Regions from separate parts of the Phyllobacterium sp. 22229 genome, predicted to be linked through region 1. Evidence: predicted binding sites of a transcription regulator. Region 1 holds the regulator's gene; the other holds the start of a gene.
The links. The regulator LexA, encoded in region 1, represses DNA repair genes until DNA is damaged. The targets are predictions, from matches to a motif close to TGTTCNNNNTGTGTTCNG.
Positions count from the first base shown of each region.

Region 1 (3,391 bases):
ATGTCGCTCTGGCTGCTCTGGTGACCATCGCCATCGCGCCGCATGAGGTGATGGGGCCAAGCTTCCAGATGTCCTACTCGGCCACCGCCGCACTGATCGCATTTTACGGCTGGTGGTCGCCGCGCAGGACCGCCCGGAATGCCCGGAGTGCATCCCGCAGCGGCCTCTTGCTGCAATTGCCCGGCAGGATCGGCGACCATGTCAGTGATATCGCCCTCACATCTCTGGTCGCCGGGTCGGCCAGCGCGATCTTTGCCGCCTACCATTTCAACAATACCGCGCCGCTTGGACTGATCGGCAACGCATTTGCCTTGCCCGCGGTCTCGGTTCTGGTCATGCCCTTCGCCGTACTGGCGCTGCTGCTGATGCCGTTCGATCTGGATTTTCTGGCATTTTCCGTCATGGAACGCGGCATCGACCTCGTGGTCTTCATTGCCCATCACGTGGCGGCACTCTCGCCCTCGGGCAATCCCGGTCCGATGCCGCAGCCGAGCCTGATCCTGATGAGCGTGGGGCTTGTGATCCTCATTCTCCCGTCATCATGGCTGCGCCTGTGCAGCCTGCCGCTGTTTGCTGCCGCCGCCCTGATCATGGCACGCGCAGCGCTGCCGGATATCGTCCTGTCGGAGGATGGCCGGCTGGCCGGTGCGCGCAATGGCACGGCGTTGATGATCAATCGCCCGCTGGGCGGTGCCTTCACCCTCGACAACTGGCGGCAGGGCTATGGGCTGGATCAGATCGTCAAACCGGCAGGAAGCGGCAAAGTAGCAGTGGAGGGCGCGTTCGAATGCGCCGGAAAGCTCTGTATCACGCGTGAACCGGGCGGCCTCATCATTGCCTATACGGATGATCCCGCGCAACGGGATGCGGCCTGCAACGCGGGCAATATTGTCGTGCTGGGCTTTGCCGGTGTCGAAGCCGCTTGCCCCGTGCCCGGCCCGATGGTGATCACGCGCCGCGATCTGGCGTTGAACGGCGCCGCCGAAATCCGGTTTGGCCCGGCTGCGCAAGGGCAGGGCGACCTGACGGATGTATCGAAAGCCACAGAAGCATTGGAGCAAAGGCTGTTGTCCGCCCGTCTGACCTTCGCGATAGGTCCGCCCAACCGGCCATGGAACAGCTATCGCATCCATTCCAATGCGGCGCGCAACCGGCCGGAGCGTTCACACAAGGCCCATGCGGCCAAAGGCGTCCCGAACAATGCCGAACGGGACGCGGCGGACGGTCAGTAACGGCGGATCAGGCCGACAAGCTTGCCCTGAACCCGCACGCGGTCCGGTCCGAAGATCCGCGTTTCATAGGCAGGATTGGCCGCTTCCAGGGCAATCGAGGCACCCTTGCGGCGAAACCGCTTGAGGGTGGCTTCCTCGTCATCGACCAGCGCCACGATGATTTCGCCGGGGCTCGCGGTGTCGCCGCGCTTGATGACAACCGTATCGCCGTCAAAAATGCCCGCTTCGATCATCGAGTCACCCTTGACCTCAAGCGCGTAATGCTCGCCGCTGCCGATCATATCAGGCGGCAGGCTGAGCATGTGGGTCTGGTTCTGGATGGCGGAAATCGGCACACCGGCGGCAATCCGGCCCATGACGGGAATGCTGACATTGGCAGGCATGTCCATGTCATTGGAGGCGCGCGGCTGCGGTTTCGGCGGGGCCACATTGCGTCCGAGACTGCCCTCGATGACGCTCGGCTCGAACTTTCTCTGGCTGTTGAGGCCGGGTGCGATGGAGTCCGGCAGGCGCAGGACTTCCAGCGCGCGTGCCCGGTTGGCAAGCCGGCGAATGAAGCCGCGCTCTTCCAGCGCGGTGATCAGCCGGTGAATGCCGGATTTGGAGGCCAGATCCAGCGCATCCTTCATTTCGTCGAAGGATGGCGGAATGCCTGTCTCCTTCAGACGCTCATGAATGAAGAGAAGAAGTTCATGTTGTTTACGCGTGAGCATCGGCGATCCTTTAGCAGGGAATCGGAAAAACAAAACCAGAACAAACACTATCTGTTCCAGCATTGTTCTACAAGTGCTTAATATTCCGTTGCGGCAATGCTGGAAGCTTGGTTACGGGGCATGTGCGGGCAGAAATGCACCCATTCGGGGCATTGTTCCGTCGGTTTCCAATTGGATATCACAGTATCATGACAGCTTTCGTCCGAATCGCCGAGCGCAGACGCTTGACCAGGCGATGTCACCGGCGCGGGGCGACGGGCGGACCGCTCGACTGGCGCAGGATAAGTTCTACGGGCCATATCTCGTGGATGTTCTCGACCGGTTCGCCGTCGAGGACACGCACCAGCAGCTCGGCAATACGCGACCCGGCGGAGCGGATCGACGACCGGGTGGTGGTCATGGCCGGCACCATGTTGCTGGCATTGAGATAGGGAAACACGTCGTCATGGGCGATCACGGAGACTTCCTTGCCCAGTTCGTAGCCCTTTGAGCGGATGGCGCGGAAAATGCCGAGCGCCGTCATCATCGAGCCGGCGAGAATAGCCGTGGGATGCGGCGTATAGGACAAAAGCCGCTGTGCCTCGTGAAAACCGGTCTCGTCGGAAAAACGTTCATGCACGATGAAGCGCGGATCAACGGCAATGCCGCGCTCGACCAGCGCTTCGCGATAACCCATTTCGCGGTGTTCGGAAAACGTATGGCCCTTCAGCCCGTCAATCATCGCGATATGCCGGTGGCCAAGATCGATCAGATGCGATGCCGCCTGCCGGAAGGCGCCGGCATTGTCGATGTCGAGCCAGGCATGCGGGGCGGCGATATTGGTTCGCCCGTGCAGCACGAAGGGAAATTTCGCTTCCGTCAGCATGGCCACGCGCTCGTCCATCAGGGTGGGGCCGGTGATGATGATGCCGTCCACGCGCTTGCTGGAAATCAGCCGCCGGTAAGCCGCAAGCTCGTCATTGTTAATGCTCGGGCTCATCAGCAGGTCCATTTCGTGCTGCGACAGCTGTTCGGCCAGACCGGAGAAGAATTCGCTCGTATGCGGGCCGAAACGTTCGCTGCGGTCGCGCGGCATCAGGATGCCGATGGCGCCGATACGGCCTATGGCAAGGCGGCGGGCATTGGCATTGGCACTATAGCCGTATTTTTGCGCCGCCTGGCTGACGCGCTCACGCGTGGCCTTGTTGACTTCGGGATAGCCGTTCAGGGCGCGACTGACGGTCGTTTGCGAGAGGCCCAGTTGTTCAGCCAGTTCCTTGAGTTTCATGGCACGCAATCCAATACGGTGTATTCAGGCAATGCAGATATGACTCCAAATACTAAACATAACCAGAGCCTAAATTCAAAGCGCTTTGGGTAATTGCTCGCGATATTGTGATCTTTGGTTGGCGAGATGCGGTTTCAGCGGTGCACCAACAGGGAATTCACATGTTGAGATATTTCGCA
Region 1 covers NZ_JBQEPA010000001.1:115,155-118,545, forward strand. The annotation lists gene ACTJJ7_RS00520 (ComEC/Rec2 family competence protein) at 1-1,232, shown strand, start outside; gene lexA (transcriptional repressor LexA) at 1,226-1,945, opposite strand; gene ACTJJ7_RS00530 (substrate-binding domain-containing protein) at 2,184-3,212, opposite strand; gene ACTJJ7_RS00535 (hypothetical protein) at 3,288-3,391, opposite strand, start outside.

Region 2 (3,391 bases), on a different contig from region 1:
GGCACGTCGGGAAAGCGCGCCATGGCAATAAAGCATGGGGACACATGATGGGCATGAATAACATCAGGCCGATAGGGTATTTGATTTATGTCATTATAGACTAGGTGTCCCGTGTGAATCATCCAATGTGCATCGTCGATTAATGTCGGGGCAAAAATCATGACATGGTGACCAGCAACACGAAGTGCATCAGCTAATAGTTCAGCGACATTTTCGGATCCGGATCGCGTTCCAAAAACAAAGTTTGTAATAAGAACGCGCATTTTATATTTCTCCGATGCTTTTATTGCGAAGATATGGTCTATTTCACCAATGCAAAATAGACAAACACTAAGTATTCTTCTTTTGGCGCATCCTGGGCATGAGCTGCGCATTCACCATTGGGTGGAATTGAACAAGCCCCTTGTTTTCTTTCTGACAGACGGATCTGGAAGCAAGGATCAGTCCCGAACGCATTATTCCCGGGAAATCATCGAAAAGACCGGATCCGTTGCAGGCGCGATATTTGGCGATATTTCGGACAGGCTTTGGTACGAAGCGCTGGCACGTCATGATCACGGGTTTTTCGCGGCGGTGATCGCGTCAATTGAGGCTGATATTGGAGAGCATCATTCTTACAGAATAGTTGCGGATGCACGTGATGGATACAATCCAATCCACGACCTGGCATCGGCCATGGGCGCGATCCTGCAAAAGCGATTGTCCGCGCGCGGCAAACCGGCCGAACTCCTCTTTTCCGCCGCGACAGCCGGAGCAAAAGGCGATCGTGTCTGTGAACTGGTTTTGGATGGGGAAGCCCGCATGCGAAAATTGGCGGCGGTGGCGCGTTATCTTCCACTGCTTGATGAGGCGCGCTCTATTTTGAAACAGTATCCCGCAGCAATGGACAGGGAAGTGCTGATTTCTCAAGTCACGGATTGGCACACACCGAAAAATCCCGAGTGGGAGGAAATCGGACGTGAAAGAGTTGCGGCGGGTATTTATGAATCCTGCTTGACCTATGATGGCCATTTTTTGCCTGTCGTTTCCAAGATGCTCGAAAATACCGCCAATGGAGAATTCACACTCGAGAATTAATTTTGCAAAGGGCATTAATCGGCCGATTTCCCTTCCAGAGACAAAGCCTGTCCGCTTCCCATCACGCGAGACAGTTGGGGTTGTTCAGATTTAAATTGTGCAATGAACGTCGCCGCAGCGTTCTGTTCTACAAATGTTCTCATTGGGCGGAAGAGTCAAGACATCCGTTGATCTCTTTCCTGTTGACATTGAATGCTGGTGCGTTCCTGCTCTGTTCTAGACGATTCCCCGCCGGGTTCGTCTGCACGGAGATTGTATGGCGACCTATCTGGATAAACTGAATGCGGCACAGCGAAGTGCTGTTGAATATGGTGTGGGGGCCCAAACAACAGCCGCTGGCCCGTTGCTGATCATCGCCGGGGCCGGGTCGGGCAAGACCAATACGCTTGCCCACCGCGTTGCACATCTGATTGTCAATGGAACCGATCCTCGCCGCATCCTGCTGATGACATTTTCCAGACGTGCTGCGGCCGAGATGGCGCGGCGGGTCGAGCGCATTTGCAATCAGGTACTGGGATCAAAGGGCGCAGCCTACAGCGACGCTCTTGAATGGTCCGGCACGTTTCATGGCATCGGCGCGCGGCTCCTGCGGGAATATTGTGATCAGATATCGCTCGACAGAAACTTTACCATTCATGACCGGGAAGACTCCGCCGACCTGATGAACCTTGTTCGCCATGAACTCGGTTTCTCCAAGATGGAGAACCGTTTTCCAACCAAGGGAACCTGTCTCTCCATCTACTCCAGAACCATCAATTCAGAACGCCCGCTGGAGGAAGTCCTGAAGGACCATTTCCCATGGTGTGCCATGTGGGGACCGCAGCTCCGTCAGCTATTCGCAGGCTATGTTGAAGCCAAGCAGGCCCAGAACATTCTCGATTACGATGACCTGCTGCTCTATTGGTGTCAGACCGTCAGCGATCCACTCCTGGCGGAAGACATTGGATCGCGGTTCGATCATGTGATGGTCGATGAATACCAGGACACAAACCGGCTGCAATCGTCGATCCTGCTGGCTCTGAAACCGGAGGGGCGAGGGCTGACTGTCGTTGGCGACGATGCTCAGTCCATCTATTCGTTTCGCTCGGCCACGGTGCGCAACATTCTGGACTTTCCGGCGTCGTTTTCGCCGGCGGCCGATGTCATTACCCTTGATCGCAATTATCGATCGACACAGCCCATTCTCACCGCAGCAAATGCCGTCATCGATCTGGCATCGGAACGCTTCACCAAAAACCTCTGGACAGAACGCCAGTCGGTGGACCGGCCGCGGCTCGTCACGGTGCGCGACGAAAGCGAGCAGGCGCGTTACATCGTTGAACAGGTGCTCGAGAACCGCGAGGCAGGCTCACTGCTCAAACACCAGGCCGTATTGTTCCGCACATCAAGTCACAGCGGCGCACTGGAAGTGGAATTGACCCGGCGCAACATTCCGTTCGTGAAATTCGGTGGATTGAAATTCCTCGACAGCAGCCACGTCAAAGACCTGCTCGCCGCCCTGCGATTTGTGCAGAACCCACGGGATCGCGTTGCCGGTTTCCGGCTGATGCAATTATTGCCCGGTGTTGGTCCCGCTTCCGCTCAAAGCGTCCTTGACCAGATGACGGTGCATGCCGATCCCTTGGCTGCTTTGAGCGCTATTCCGGCGCCCGCCCGTGCGGGTTCTGAGTGGGCGGGCCTTGTTCACATGCTGCAGGACGTTCATCTGCGCAAAGGCGGCTGGCCGGCAGAGCTTGAACAGATCCGTACCTGGTATGAGCCGCACCTTGATCGCCTGCATGAAGACGCTTCAACACGCCAGGCCGATCTTGTGCAGCTCCAGCAGATTGCTGCAGGTTATCCATCGCGCGAGCGCTTCCTGACCGAACTGACACTCGATCCGCCCGATGCCACCAGTGATCAATCCGGCGTTCCGTTACTGGACGAGGATTATCTCATCCTTTCTACCATTCACTCCGCCAAGGGGCAGGAATGGAAATCTGTCTACGTGCTCAACGTCGTTGATGGCTGCATGCCGTCCGATCTTGGTGCCGGATCAAGACCGGAGCTCGAAGAGGAGCGACGCCTGCTCTATGTTGCCATGACGCGCGCCAAGGATGATCTGCACCTGGTACTGCCGCAGCGTTCTTTTACGCACGGTCAGAATGCTCAAGGCGACCGGCATGTCTACGCATCGCGGACGCGGTTCATCCCGGCAACGCTTCTGCAGTATTTTGAATGCATGACCTGGCCGAAGGTGCGCCAGGAGAGTGCAAGGCAGGCCGAAGCACGCAATGTGCGCGTCGACATTGCAGCCCGCATGCGCGGCATGTGG
Region 2 covers NZ_JBQEPA010000012.1:38,573-41,963, reverse strand. The annotation lists gene ACTJJ7_RS15610 (glycosyltransferase) at 1-263, opposite strand, end outside; gene ACTJJ7_RS15605 (hypothetical protein) at 313-1,077, shown strand; gene ACTJJ7_RS15600 (ATP-dependent helicase) at 1,334-3,391, shown strand, end outside.
Region 2: a site for LexA is predicted at 1,201-1,218, ahead of ACTJJ7_RS15600 (ATP-dependent helicase). Genes of this name have one in related genera too.